Regions from separate parts of the Duganella paludis genome, predicted to be linked through region 2. Evidence: predicted binding sites of a transcription regulator. Region 2 holds the regulator's gene; each other region holds the start of a gene.

Region 1 (5,029 bases), 1.0 Mb from region 2:
TAGCCAGGCGCCGGTTGGTCGGCGTTGGCGTCTTCCGCATAGATCTTGCTGCTGCCGACAGCTTCCAACGCCGCGCCGAAGCGGCCGGCGCTTTCCTTCCACGCCAGTTCGCCGTAGGCGTTGGCATTCGGGACGCCCGGCAAACGGCTGCCTTTTAAGACCGTGCCGAAGCCCTGGTCGTAGACGGCGCGCAGGGTGGTCAAGGCCACGCGCGTGCTGAAGCCGTATTGCCATGTGCTGTCGAGCGACAGTTCCACGCCCTGGCGCAGCGTGCGGCCGGCGTTGCGGTAGCTGGTGCGGCCACCGCTGCTGCTGTCGACCACCAGTTCGTCGTGTGTGCGGACCTGGAACACGGCGGCGTTGATGCGCGTGTCGCCGCCGATGCGGGCTTTCACGCCCGCCTCCACGTGCGTGCTCTGCGCCGGTTGCAGGCGGAAGTTGAAGCCGCCGCCGGTGCCGGAATAGAACAGCTCATTCAGCGTCGGCGTTTCGAAGCCGCGCGCGGCGCTGGCGTACACATTGAGCGACGGCGCCAGCTTGTACAGCAAGCCCAGTACCGGCGTGGTGTGGCTGTAATCGAGACTGCCGCTGTCGTTGCCGTTGCCGAGGAAGCGATCGTCCACCGAGATTTTGACGCTGCTGTGGCGCAGGCCCGCGCTCAACAACCACGCGCCGGTTTCCCACTCCGCCTGGACGTAAGGATCGAGATTGGTCACCTTGTCGTTTTCGTCGCGCCGCAGCGCGCCTTTGGCGCCGAACTGCGTGCCGATGAAGTTCTCATAGCCTTTGCGGTCATCGCTGGAGCGGCCGTATTCCAGGCCTATGGTGGTACTCAGTTTGCCGCCGGCCAGTTGGCTCACGTGCAGCCAGTTCAGGTCCGTGCCGTAGAAATCGCGGTCGAAATCGACCACGCCGCCCGAGTGTGTGGCGGGCGCCTGGAAGGCCTTGGAGAAGGCCTGGTACTGGATCACGCTGCGGTTGCCGCCGTAGGCGGTGATGCGCAGGCGGTCGTCGCCGAAGCGCTGCTCCCAGTTGGCGCCGATCTGCTGATGGTCGATGCTCTTGCGGGTGTTGTAGCGGTCCGCCAGCGTGCGTTTTGGATTCTGGGTGTCGGTCGTATCGATCTCGCCGGCGCGCGGGTCGCGCTGGTAGGTGGCCCAGGTGGTGCCCAGCGCGTCCTGCGTATCGTCCTGGCGCAGCGCGTTGGCGGTGATGGTCAGCTTGGCGCTGTCCAGCGGCGCCAGTGTCAGTTTTGCGTAGGCCTGGTCGCGGGTGGCGGCGCTGTGGGCGCGGTAGCCGTCGGTTTCAAAACGCGAGGCATCGAGCACGTAGCCGATGCCGGCCTGTTTGCCTTGCGCGTTCAGGTCGGCCTTGCGGCTGCCATAGCTGCCGGCGGTGAGCGAGGTTTCAATCGACGGTGCGCCTTCGCCTTCACGCGTGAACAACTGGATTACGCCGCCGGAGTGGTTGCCGTAGATGGTGGAGAAAGGCCCGCGCAATACTTCGATGCGTTCGGCCATGTCGAGGTTGAAGGTGGCGGCTTGTCCTTGACCATCCGGCATGCTGGCCGGGATGCCGTCGGCGATCAGGCGCACGCCGCGCACGCCGAAGGCTGAACGGGCGCCGAAGCCGCGCGAGGAGATCTGCAGGTCTTGTGCGTAGTTCTGGCGGTTTTGCGCCACCAGGCCAGGCACCGCCGCCAGTGCTTCGCTGGCGTTGACGCGTGCCTGGCCTTCGCGAATGCGGTCGGCGTCGATGACGTCGATCGCGGCCGGCATGTCGAATACCGTGTGGCCGACGCGGGTGGCGCTGATCACCACCACATCGACAGGTTCGGCTGCCAGTTCGGCTGCGATGGCGCCACTGCTGATGGCAAACAGCGCGGCCACCGCATTCAGTGGGAAATGTGCGTGCTTCATGTTGTCTCCGTTTTTTGGTCAGTGTTGTACGGACCAATAAGCAATATACCTGCCATCCGGTTTTTGTGTGGCACGACGATTGCAATGGTGTTGGCATTTCCCTTAAAGGTGATGACATGAACAGCTTCCGCATTCTCGCTTCCTTGCTCGTGGCGCTGAGCACCCCGGCGCTGGCCGCGCCTCTGGCCTATGTGCCGAACGAAAAATCCGGCACCGTCAGCGTGATCGATACCGTCACCGATACGGTGCTGCGCCAGATCGCCGCCGGCAAGCGCCCGCGCGGCATCGCGGCCGATCCGGCAGGCGCACGCCTGTACGCCACCGACGCCGCCAGCAATGCCTTGCTGGTGATCGACGCCGCCAGCGGCGCGGTGGTGCGCAGTATCGCGCTGGGCAAGTCGCCCGAGGGGGTAAACGTGTCGGCGGATGGGCGCTATGCGGCGGTGGCGGTTGAGGAGAGCAACAGCGTCACACTGATCGACACGGCGAGCGGGCAGGTGGCGGCCGATATTCCGGTACGCGGCAAGAATCCCGAGCACGCGGTCTTCAGCCCGGACGGCCGCTGGCTGCTGGTCAGCGCGGAGGAGGCGGAGCAGGTCGATGTGATCGATGTCGCCGCGCGCCGCCAGAGTGGATCGATTGCCGTCGGCCTGCGCCCGCGCGGCATGGGCTTCAGCCCGGACGGCAAGCGCGCCTATGTGGCTTGCGAGCTGGCCAACGCGGTCTACGTGGTGGATATGGCGACACTGGCGGCGGTGGCGCGCATCCCGGCCGGGAAAAATGCCAACGGCATCGTGGTGCATCCGAACGGGCGTCAGGTGTATGTCTCCAACGGCATCGACGCCAGCGTGATGGTCATCGACACCACCAGCAATACGGTGGCGGCCACGATTGCAGTCGGCAAGCGGCCGTGGAATATGGCGCTGACGCCGGACGGCGCCAAGCTGTACGTGGCCAATGGCAGATCCAACAGTGTGTCCGTGATCGATACGGCCAGCGCCGCCAAGCGCGCCGAGGTGATGGTGGGCGAACTACCATGGGGCGTGGTGATCCGTTGAGTGACTGCTCCATCGGCAGACAACTGTCCCAAAGATGAACACTTGTCACACGACCGTGCCACCTCGCCCCCTGTAGTTCCCTCACAAACGGTGCTGGCACGAGGCTTGCGAAAAGAAGAACGTGCACTACCCAACGCCGCCACGCCCGACAGCGAGCGGCCTCATAAAACCACAGCAGAAAGAGGACGACATGAATCTCGCAGACATCAGCAAACTAGGCGTTGCCAACCCGTTCAAACAACGCTACGACAACTTCATCGGCGGTAAATTCGTCGCGCCGGTGAAGGGCGAATACTTCGGCAATATCACGCCGATCACCGGCCAGGTGTTCTGTGAAGTGGCGCGCTCCACCGCCGAAGACATCGAGCTGGCGCTGGATGCCGCCCACGCCGCCAAGGATGCATGGGGCAAGACCTCGCAGACCGAGCGCGCGAATATCCTCAACAAGATCGCCGACCGCATGGAAGCCAACCTGGCGTTGATCGCCACCGCCGAGACCATCGACAACGGCAAGCCGATCCGCGAAACCACCGCCGCCGATATTCCGCTGGCGATCGACCACTTCCGCTACTTCGCCGGTTGCATCCGCGCGCAGGAAGGCTCGGTCGCGCAGATCGACTCGGAGACCTACGCTTATCACTTCCATGAGCCGCTGGGCGTGGTCGGCCAGATCATTCCATGGAACTTCCCTATCCTGATGGCGGTATGGAAGCTGGCGCCGGCGCTGGCCGCCGGCAACTGCGTGGTGCTCAAGCCTGCCGAGCAAACCCCGGCCTCGATCATGGTGCTGCTGGAAGTGATTGCCGACCTGCTGCCGCCGGGCGTGCTGAATGTGGTGAACGGCTTCGGCCTGGAAGCGGGCAAGCCGCTGGCCTCCAACAAGCGCATCGCCAAGATCGCCTTCACCGGCGAAACGGGCACTGGCCGCCTGATCATGCAGTACGCCGCGCAGAACCTGATTCCGGTGACGCTGGAACTGGGTGGCAAATCGCCCAACATCTTCTTTGAAGACGTGATGGATGCCGACGACGCCTTCTTCGACAAGTGCCTGGAAGGCTTCGCCATGTTCGCGCTGAACCAGGGCGAGGTGTGCACCTGCCCATCGCGGGTGCTGATCCAGGAATCGATCTATGAAAAATTCATCGAACGCGCGTTGGTGCGCGTGGCCGCCATCAAGCAGGGCAACCCGCTCGACAGCAGCACCATGATCGGCGCGCAGGCTTCGCAGGAGCAGCTGGAGAAAATCCTGTCGTACATGGATATCGGCAAACAGGAAGGCGCCGAGCTGCTGGCCGGCGGCGAGCGCAATCAGCAAAGCGGTGACCTCAAGGACGGTTACTACGTGCGTCCGACCGTGTTCAAGGGCGACAACAAGATGCGTATCTTCCAGGAAGAGATTTTCGGACCGGTGGTCTCGGTCACCACCTTCAAGGACGAAGCGGATGCGCTGCGCATCGCCAACGACACCCTGTATGGACTGGGCGCCGGCTTGTGGACGCGCGACGGTTCGCGCGCCTTCCGCGTTGGTCGCGCGATCCAGGCCGGCCGCGTTTGGACCAATTGCTATCACCTGTATCCGGCGCACGCAGCGTTCGGTGGCTACAAGCAATCGGGCATCGGCCGCGAGAACCACAAGATGATGCTGGACCACTACCAGCAGACCAAGAACCTGCTGGTCAGCTACAGCCCCAACGCGCTGGGCTTCTTCTAACCATGAGCCACGTCATCGCCCGCGTCACGGCCACGCCGGCGGCGCTCGACATGATCGCCGTCCTGCGCCGCCGCCACGGGCCGCTGATGTTCTTTCAATCCGGCGGCTGCTGCGACGGCAGCACGCCGATGTGTTACCCGGCCGGGGAGTTCGACGTCAGCGACACCGACGTCTATCTCGGCAATCTGAACGGGACGCCGTTCTACATGGGGCGCGAGCAGTTCGAGTATTGGGAGCATACCCAGCTGATTATCGATGTGGTCGAGGGCAACGGCGGCATGTTCTCGCTCGATAACGGCACGGGCCGGCGTTTCCTGACCCGTTCGCGCCTGTTCAGCGAC
Region 2 (5,029 bases):
GTACGAGCGCGTGATGGCGCAGTTCCTGGTTTGATGGGGGCAAACATGCGTAAGAGAACAGCACACCGCTGGCAGCTGACCATGATCATCATGGTCGGCGTGTTTGTGGCCGCCGGCAGTTTCTGGCTGGTGCAGGTGGTCAACCAGTCCGGGCAGGAGGCGCAGGCCGACCGCTTCCGCGACGAGCCGGACTACATCATCGACCGCTTCAGCACGGTACGCATGAACAAGGAAGGCCAGCCTTCCTACATTATTTCCGGCGACAAGCTGACCCATCGCCCGATCGATGATTCTTCGCTGATCGACAAGCCCTTCGTACACGGCCTGTCGAGCGGCCAGCCGCCGATGGATATCCATGCGCAGACCGCGTATGTCGATCAGGGCAATACGCGCGTGCGGCTGAATGGTAATGTGGACGTGATGCGGCCGGCCACGCCGCAGGCGCAGGGACTGCGCTTGCAGACCAGCACGCTGACCGTGTACCCGGACGAAGAACGCATGGAAACCGATGCCAAGGTGGAGATGCAGGCCGGCCAGGCCACCGCCAGCGGCACCGGCATGAAAGCCAACAACGCCACCCGCCAGATCGCACTGGGCGGGCGCGGAACGATGACGATACCGCCACGCGCGGGACAATGAAGGAACGACACATGAACATGAAACGATTAATCCTGTCGGCGGCGCTGATGCTGCTGGCCTGCGTTGCGCAGGCCGAGAAGGCCGATTCCAGCAAGCCGACCCAGATCACCTTCGACCAGCTCGATGCCGATGACGTCAAGCAGGTCAAGACCTTCACCGGCAATGTGGTGCTGACGCGCGGCACGCTGCTGATGAAGTCGCCCAAGGCGGTGGTGACCGAAGATCCGGAAGGCTACCAGTTCGTGGTGCTGACCAGCGGCCCGGGCGTGCAAGCCACCTTCCGCCAGAAGATGGACGGCGTCGGCGACCAGTGGGTCGAAGGCCAGGCCGACCGCATCGAATACGACAACAAGACCGAGCTGGTGAAGCTGTACGCCAAGGCGCAGATCAAGAAACTGGAAGGCGGCAAGCCGGCCAGCCAGGTCGACGGCGAATTCATTTCCTACGACAGCCGCAAGGAATTCTTCGCCGTGAAGAATACCGCCACCGGCGAGAGCAAGCCGGGCGCCGGCCGCAGCACCATGGTGATCCAGCCGTCGACCAAGCTGGTCTCGCCTGCGACGCCGGCCGTACCGACCACGCAGCCTGCGCCGGGGAAATAAGATGGAAGCAAACTGCGGTAGCACCCTGATCGTCAAAGGCCTGCAAAAGACCTACGGCAAGCGCCAGGTGGTGCATGACGTGTCCCTGCAGGTCGAGTGCGGCGAAGTGGTGGGCCTGCTCGGCCCCAACGGCGCCGGCAAGACCACCTCGTTCTACATGATCGTCGGCCTGGTGCCGTCGGACGCCGGCAGCATCGACATCAGCGGCACCGACATCTCCTCGCTGCCGATCCACCGCCGCGCTTCGCTCGGCCTGTCCTACCTGCCACAGGAAGCGTCGGTGTTCCGCAAGCTGACCGTGGAAGAGAATATCCGCGCCGTCCTCGAAATTCAGAAAGTGGACGGCAAGCCTTTATCCAAGGCTGCCATTGATGAACGGCTGAATACCCTGTTGGCCGATTTGCAAATCGAAAAGCTGCGCGAGAACCAGGCGCTGTCGCTCTCCGGGGGCGAACGCCGCCGGGTGGAGATTGCGCGCGCCCTGGCCACCAATCCGCGCTTCGTGCTGCTCGATGAACCATTCGCCGGGGTCGACCCGATTGCCGTGATTGAGATCCAGCGCATCGTGCGCTTCCTCAAGGAACGCGGCATCGGCGTCCTCATTACCGATCACAATGTGCGCGAGACGCTGGGCATCTGCGACCGCGCATATATCATCAACCAGGGAACGGTGCTGGCCTCCGGCCGTCCGGACGACATCATCGCCAACGAATCGGTGCGTCGTGTCTACCTGGGTGAACATTTCCGCATGTAACCCTCAATGAAACAGTCTTTGCAACTGCGCACGTCGCAGCACTTAGCGTTGACGCCCCAGTTGCAGCAGTCGATCCGGCTGCTGCAACTGTCGACGCTGGAGCTGCACCAGGAACTCGAACAGCTGCTGACCGATAACCCGCTGCTGGAACGTCTCGACGATCCGCTCGACCACTCGCTGCGGCTGCTGTCCGATGGCGCCATCAACCAGCAGGCGCCGGTCGGCGAAGCGCCGCCCGAAGGTCCGCCCAACGAAGCACCGGCCGCCGAGGCCGACGCCTACGACGGCCCGGCCGCCGACACCGAGAGCACCACCGCCGAAGCCGATATGGACTGGGGCGACGCCGGCCGCAGCAAGAACAGCGACGACGAGGAATCGCGTCCGCAACTCGAAGCCCATCACTGCACGCTGCGCGAGCACCTGATGGAGCAGATGCGCGTGACGGTGCTGGAAATGCGCGACCGCGCGCTGGTCGAACTGATCATCGATGCGCTCGACGAGAACGGCTACCTGGAGGAAGCGTTGGAAGAAATCCACGCGCGCCTGCCGGAAGAACTGGAAGTCGAGATCGAGGAACTGCAGACGGCCCTGAGCCTGCTGCAAAGCTTCGATCCGATGGGCGTGGGCGCGCGCAACGCGTCCGAATGCCTGGCGCTGCAAATCAAGCGCTTGCCGGGCGTGCCGATGGTGACGCGGCGCATGGCGCTGGCCATCGTCGAGAACCACCTGACCTGGTTCGCGCAGCGCGATTTCAACAAGCTGAAAAAGACCCTGCTGTGCGACGATGAAGACTTGCGTGAAGCGCAGGCCGTGATCCGCCAGTGCAATCCGCATCCGGGCGCGGCCTTCGCGTCCGACGTGTCGGACTATGTGGTGCCGGACGTGATCGTGAAGAAATCGCGCAACGGCTGGCAGGTCAGCCTGAACAACGACGTCATGCCGCGCCTGCGCGTGAACGCCATGTACGCCAACTTGCTCAAGCAGGGCAAGGGCGAGGGCGCCATGGGCGCGCAATTGCAAGAGGCCAAGTGGCTGATCAAGAATATGCGCCAGCGCTTCGATACGATCCTGCGGGTGGCGCAAGCGATAGTAGAAAGACAAAAGAACTTTTTCTCGCATGGCGCGGTTGCCATGCGGCCCCTTGTGCTTCGCGAAATTGCTGATACACTGGGTTTACACGAGAGTACTATTTCTCGGGTAACAACTCAGAAATATATGCTGACCCCGCATGGCATGTTTGAGTTGAAATATTTCTTTGGTAGCCATGTCGCCACCGAAGCGGGGGGTGAAGCAAGTTCGACGGCGATACGTGCATTGATCGTGCAACTGACAGGAGCAGAAGACCCGAAAAATCCTTTATCCGACAGTAAGATTGCGGACATGCTGGGAGAACAAGGCATGGTGATTGCGCGGCGAACTGTTGCCAAATATCGCGAAGCTCTCAAAATCCCACCAGTCAGCCTCCGTAAATCTTTGTAGTTACTTGGTTCCTGCGCGCCCGGTAGCAAAGGGCACCGCACTAACCGTTAGAAGCGACATTATCTTTAGGAGTGTGTATGAATCTCACCATCAGTGGACATCATCTCGAAGTGACCTCGGCTATTCGCGAGTACGTGCAGAATAAACTGGAACGTGTCACCCGCCACTTTGATCAAGTGATTGATATTGCTGTCATCCTGACCGTAGATAACCTTAAAGAGAAAGATAAACGCCAGAAGGCTGAAATCAACCTGCGCATGTCGGGTAAAACCGTCTACGTGGAAAGCCTGTCGCAAGACCTGTACGCCGCCATCGATACCCTGATCGACAAGCTGGATCGGCAGGTCATGAAGTACAAGAACAAAGTTCAATCGCACGGGCACGATGCCATCAAGCATATCCCGGATAGCTACGAACCCGCTGCCGCCGCCCTATAACAACGGCCCCGGCACACCAAACGAAGGGCGCAAGAGGGCGCCCTTTTTTGCAATCGTGAAGTTAAACGTTTAACTTGCATTGGGAGTTCCATGAAATCATTGTGTACCGCAGCGGCACTGGCACTGGCATTGACATCGAATCTGGCCCACGCCTGCGAGGCGCCGCCGCCGGCGCGCAGCGACATCGACGCCAACAGCTACTACTCGGACAAGAACCATTCGGTGGTCGATCCCGTGCTGCGGGCGCGCAACATCGCCAACACCAAACCGATCGAGGATTTCCTGTCGCAGGTGGCGCGTGACGCCAACGCCGGCACGCGCGACGATGCCGCCTGCGCGTTGACCTGGCTGGCCGATTGGGCCGGCCAGAAAGCCATGCTGGGCACGATGTCGAGCGAGCAGGCCTATTACGTGCGCAAGTGGACCTTGAGCGGCATGGCGCTCAACTATGCGCGCATCAAGCAGCACGCCACGCCGGCACAGCGCGCGCAGATCGAGGGCTGGTTCAAGCAGCTGGCCGACGCCACCATGGCGCACTCGGACGCCAAGACGGGTGTGCGCAACAATCACTATTACTGGGAAGGGCTGGCCGTGACGGCGGTGGGCGGCGTGACCGGCGACACGCGTTACCTGCACTGGGGCCGCAAGGTGATCGAGCATGCGCTGGGCCAGATGGAGGCGGACGGTTCGCTGCCGGCCGAGATGGCGCGCGGTGTCAAGGCGCTGCACTATCAGGTGTATGCGGCCACGCCGCTGGTGTTCATCGCCTCCATCCTGGACGTGCGCGATGCGCGGCTGGATCAGCTGGTGGCGTTCACGGCGGCGGCATCGGCCGATCCGTCCGGCATCGCCAAACGCACCGGCTTCGAGCAGGAGCCGGTGGGCAGCCGCGAGGTCACCACGATTTACAACCGTCACCAGGGCAAGGCGCCGCCGCCGGCCGGCAAGGCGTTGTGGCAACCGCGCATGGGCGGTTCGCTGGACGTGCCCAATCCGCTGGAGCATCTGAAGTAGAATTGGAGGCATGAGCGAATACATCCACACCAGCATTAGCAACGGCACCGGCCTGATCGTCCTGGACCGGCCCAAGGCCCTCAACTCCCTGTCGCTGGACATGG
Region 3 (5,029 bases), 920 kb from region 2:
ATTACAGCGAGTAGTACATGTCGAACTCGGCAGGGTGAGTCGTCATGCGCATGCGCTGAACGTCCTGCATTTTCAGTTCGATGTAGGCATCGATCATGGAGTCGCTGAACACGCCGCCACGGGTCAGGAACTCGCGGTCTTTGTTCAGGGCGTCCAGGGCTTCTTCCAGCGATGCGCACACGGTTGGGATCAGTGCATCTTCTTCCGGCGGCAGGTGGTACAGATCTTTCGATGCTGCTTCGCCTGGATGGATCTTGTTCTGGATACCGTCCAGACCAGCCATCAGCAGAGCCGAGAAGCACAGGTAGACGTTGGCCAGTGGATCCGGGAAGCGGGTTTCGATACGGCGGCCTTTTGGATTGGCCACGTGTGGAATACGGATCGAAGCCGAACGGTTTTTAGCCGAGTACGCCAGTTTCACTGGCGCTTCGAAGCCTGGAACCAGACGCTTGTACGAGTTGGTGCCTGGGTTGGTGATCGCGTTCAGTGCCTTGGCGTGCTTGATGATACCGCCGATGTAGTACAGCGCGGTGTCGGACAGGCCGGCATAGCCGTCGCCGGCGAACAGGTTGACGCCGTCTTTCCAGATCGACTGGTGCACGTGCATGCCCGAACCGTTGTCGCCAACGATAGGTTTTGGCATGAAGGTGGCGGTCTTGCCGTAGCTGTGGGCCACGTTCCAGACCACGTATTTCAGGTTCTGGGTCCAGTCGGCGCGCTCGACCAGGGTCGAGAACTTGGTACCGATTTCGTTCTGGCCGGCGCCGGCCACTTCGTGGTGGTGCACTTCAACCGGGATGCCCAGCGATTCCAGGATCAGGCACATTTCCGAACGCATGTCCTGGAAGCTGTCCACTGGTGGCACTGGGAAGTAGCCGCCTTTGACGGTAGGACGATGGCCGCTGTTGCCGCCTTCGATTTCCTTGTCGGTCGACCACGAAGCTTCGTCCGAATCGATCTTGACGAAGCAACCGGACATGTCGATCTTCCAGCGCACGCTGTCGAAGATGAAGAATTCTGGCTCAGGACCGAAGTAGGCGGTGTCGCCCAGGCCCGACGATTTCAGGTAGGCTTCAGCGCGCTTGGCGATGGAGCGTGGGTCACGGTCGTAACCTTTACCGTCCGCAGGCTCGATCACGTCGCACTGCATGAACAGGGTGGTTTCTTCCATGAACGGGTCGATGTTCGCGGTGTTTGGATCAGGCAGCAGGATCATGTCCGATGCTTCAATACCTTTCCAGCCGGCGATCGAGGAACCGTCGAAAGCGTGACCCGATTCGAACTTGTCGATGTCGAAGTGCGACACTGGCACGGTAACGTGCTGTTCTTTACCACGGGTATCAGCGAAACGGAAATCAACGAATTTAACTTCGTTTTCCTGGACCATTTTCAGAACTTCTGCGGCTGTCATTGCCATGCGTCTCTCCTAAAGGAATATGTGGAACTCGTGAGGCCTTACTAAGCAGTATCCATGCCAGCCCAAAATACGACTTTCTATATGTCAGCAACGTCTATGATAGCGCACCTATTTGGTGCATTCATCTCAATTTGCACCTTGTGGGTGCATTTTGAATTTTTTTCTGAAAAGCGCATGGTTTTGGTGCATTGCAGTCGCGGACTTACACGGACGCCATATAATAAACTCAAACTTATTTCGGGAACACCCTATGAGCAAAATAGATGAGATTCTGGCCGTGGCGCGCGGCCGCCGCAAGGACTGGGCCTATGAGGGGGCGGTGACGCCGGCCGAAGCGTATGAGTTGCTGAGCCTGGAGAACGCGGTCAAGCTGGTGGACGTGCGCACCAATGCCGAGCGCGACTGGGTGGGCCGGGTGGCCATCCCCGAAGCCCAACATGGTGCGGTGCAATGGAACATCTATCCGGGCGGCGTGGCCAACCACGAATTTATCGAACAGTTGAACTCGGTGGCGCGCAAGGACCAGGTGATCCTCTTCCTGTGCCGCTCGGGCGTGCGCTCGCGTGGTGCAGCGACCCTGGCGAGCGAGCACGGCTACCAGCACTGCTTCGACATCCTCGAAGGTTTCGAAGGCGAGCGCGACGACCACGGCCACCGCAAGAACATCAACGGCTGGTGCAAGGCCGGCCTGCCCTGGATCGGCGCCTAAAAGATTCGGGGTCAGTTCCGACATTCGGACACGAGCCCAGCCGTAGCGGCCGCTACGGTTGGGCTCGTGTCCGAATGTCGGAACTGACCCCGAATTTAGATCGGCACGGCGTCGGTGAGCGCAGGCGTGCCCTCGCCCATCAGGAACTGGATACGCTTGCGCACGAACTGGATGTGGCTGCGCAGGCCGTACAGGCCGTCCGCAAACGATAACGGGATCGATACCTGGTTGACCAGGTCTTCGATCTCGTTGAGGCGCTTGAGCTGGGCTTCATAGACCTGCGTGCGCGCCTCCTCCGGCGCTTCCTGCGCTTCCTCCACCTTTTGTTCCACCGCCCGCAGCTGCCCGTACCAGCGGTACACGCGCGAGCGGATGCGCCACACGTACAGCGGCGGGATCACCTTCGACAGCGGCAGGATCAGCGCGCCCAGCGCCACCACCACCACCCACATGCGGTCGAAGAAGTTGGCCAGCCAGAAGGTCATGTAGCGCTGCAGGAACGGCGGGCCGCTCTTGTAGAACTTGGCCGCTTCCGTATCCACCGGAATTTCGCTGTACTTGGCCGACGGGAATTGCCCCTGCTGCTGGAACCAGCCGGCGCCGCTGTGGATGCCCGACGCTGCTTGCACGAACAGGTCCACCAGCGCCGGATGCAGGTCTTCACGCGCCACCAGCGTGGCGGTCGGCGCGATCAGGTTGTAGTCCTCGGCCGGCAGGTTGCGGCCCAGGTCGACGATGCCCTGCGGCAGCGTGACGTGCGTGAGGAAAGGCAGCTTGCGCGCGTAGGCTTCGGCTTGGCTGAAGTTGAACAGCTTGATGCCCGGCGTTTGCAGCAGCATCTGGATCAGCGGCGCCTCCGGCGCCGAGGTGAACACCAGGCCGTCGATGCGCCCTTCCAGCAATTCCACCGTGGCCGGCGTGTTCGCCAGCGAAAACCGCTCGACTTCGCCTTTTTCGACACCGTTCAGTTCCAGCACCTGGCGGAACAGGCGCGGCGAGCCGGCGCCCTTGGGACCGTAGTTGATCTTCTTGCCGCGCAACTGGGTCAGTGTGGTGATGGGCGGCTTGCCCTTTTCTTCCCGTAGGAACAGCCACAGCGGCTCAACGAACAGGCTGCCCAGCGACGACAGGCCTTCGCGCTCGGCCGCTTCTTCATTGGTGGAGCCGCTTTGGACGAAGGCGATGTCGACCTTGCCTTCTTTTAAGTTACGCAGGTTTTCGCTGGAACCGGCCGAGGGCACCATCGTCACCTTGACGCCGTGCTTGGCCAGTGCGGCGGCGTATTTCTTGCCGAATTCCTCGTAGGCCGAGTTTTCCTGGCCGCTGCCCAGCCGCACCGTGCGCGGCGGGGCGGGGTCCACCACCCAGTAAGCCAGCAGGCAAACGCCGACGATGGCCAGCACCGTGGGCGCTGAGGCAACGATCAGATCCCGCACGGAAAATTGCGTGAACTTGAGTATCTTGGACATGTGGTGGCGCATAGGTTTCATGGGCTCACACATTGCCAACAATTAAGCAACTATGCAAGGGAAACGCGTTTATCCTCCACACGCCTGCAGCGCCGGCTTCGCCGCTTCCGGCGCCACGCCGCCGGTTTTCACGATCACCGGCGGCGTCGCGCCGGGTTTCGGCGCGGCGTTGGGTTCGATCAGCGGCATCAAGCTAGGCGCCAGCACCACCAGCAGCTGCACCGGCAAGGCACTGGTAAAGTCGTAGTGCTTCGACTCCGGCCCATGCACATACGCCGTCATCGAGCCAAAGAAGCGTTCGCCGATATTGAACACAAACGTCGCCGACCGGTTCACATAACGCGATTCGATCAAGCGCCCGCCGCCGCCATACACGTCGAAGCGCTGGTCACCCGTACCGGTCTTGCCGCCCACCGGAATGATCGAACCATCGGCCGCCACGAAGGCTGCCTTGACCCGCTTGGCCGTACCATCCGACACCACGCCACGGATCGCATCGGCCACCACCCGTGCCACTTCCGGCGACAACACCTGCTCGTTGGTGGTCGGCGGCGCCTTGGTCACCAGGGTTTCATACGGCGTACCCTTGGCGAAGTGCAGCGAAGTCACACGCTGCGAACTCTTGCGCACGCCGCCATTCACCACGATCCCCATCATCTCCGCCAGCGCCGCCGGACGGTCGGCCGACGCGCCCAGCGTGGTCGCATACGACGGCACCAGCGATTCGAACGGATAGCCCATCTTCTTCCACTGCTTGTGGATTTCCATGAAGCCTTCCATCTCCAGCAGGCCGGCGATACGCTTGTCCTGCGCGTGCTTGCGGTGCGTCTTGAACAGCCATTGGTACACTTCCTGCCGCTCCTTCTCGCTGGCCGCCGTCATTTCCGACAGCGTCGCCTTCGGATGCAGGCGCTGGTAGGCCGCCATCCACAATTCCAACGGGTGCACGCTGGCCAGGTAGCCGCGGTCGGCCAGCGACCAGTTGCCGATGGCATACTGCTCGTACAGCTTGGCCGCGCGCTCGTCCGATACTTCGTTCTGCGATGGCAGGTTGTCCTTCAGGAAGACCGAGAACTGCTCCAGCGTCGCCAGCGGATAGATGGTGCGGTGGATCACCGCCAGCCGCACCGGCGTGCTGCGGATATTGGCCAGCAGGATCTTGTCCAGCTCGTTCGCCGGCTTGCCCTTGTACTTGGCGTAGAAGCGGCCCAGGAATTCCTTGCCTTCCTTGTCCGCGAAGCGCGCCAGGTAGCCGGCGCGGCGCGGGTCGTCGGCGTCGGCCAGCAGCGAGGCGGACGAGCCCGGCGTCTGGAACATGTAGAACTTGGCGACGTCGCGCATCAAGCGCACGAACACCAGGTTGGTCGAATGGCGCAGCGCTTCGGTCACGGTGAGGATCTTGCCGTTGTCTTCCTTGGAGAAGTTGCCGAAGTA

The links. The regulator sigma-54, encoded in region 2, starts transcription at its own class of promoters, with help from an activator protein. The targets are predictions, from matches to a motif close to TGGCANGNAANCTGCTTT.
Region 1: ACXZ1M_RS11740 (beta-propeller fold lactonase family protein) is a predicted target of sigma-54. The motif match lies at 1,988-2,005, and genes of this name have one in related genera.
Region 3: glnA (type I glutamate--ammonia ligase) is a predicted target of sigma-54. The motif match lies at 1,460-1,477, and genes of this name have one in related genera.

What each region holds. Positions count from the first base shown of each region.
Region 1 is NZ_CM136922.1:2,598,484-2,603,512, reverse strand. It holds gene ACXZ1M_RS11745 (TonB-dependent receptor family protein) at 1-1,919, opposite strand, end outside; gene ACXZ1M_RS11740 (beta-propeller fold lactonase family protein) at 2,036-2,977, shown strand; gene adh (aldehyde dehydrogenase) at 3,168-4,688, shown strand; gene ACXZ1M_RS11730 (DUF779 domain-containing protein) at 4,691-5,029, shown strand, end outside.
Region 2 is NZ_CM136922.1:3,607,886-3,612,914, forward strand. It holds gene ACXZ1M_RS16010 (KdsC family phosphatase) at 1-34, shown strand, start outside; gene lptC (LPS export ABC transporter periplasmic protein LptC) at 46-639, shown strand; gene lptA (lipopolysaccharide transport periplasmic protein LptA) at 657-1,241, shown strand; gene lptB (LPS export ABC transporter ATP-binding protein) at 1,243-1,995, shown strand; gene ACXZ1M_RS16030 (RNA polymerase factor sigma-54) at 2,002-3,474, shown strand; gene hpf (ribosome hibernation-promoting factor, HPF/YfiA family) at 3,552-3,911, shown strand; gene ACXZ1M_RS16040 (alginate lyase family protein) at 4,002-4,925, shown strand; gene ACXZ1M_RS16045 (enoyl-CoA hydratase/isomerase family protein) at 4,936-5,029, shown strand, end outside.
Region 3 is NZ_CM136922.1:4,528,079-4,533,107, reverse strand. It holds gene glnA (type I glutamate--ammonia ligase) at 2-1,417, opposite strand; gene ACXZ1M_RS19990 (rhodanese-like domain-containing protein) at 1,668-2,126, shown strand; gene ACXZ1M_RS19985 (TAXI family TRAP transporter solute-binding subunit) at 2,222-3,595, opposite strand; gene ACXZ1M_RS19980 (transglycosylase domain-containing protein) at 3,665-5,029, opposite strand, start outside.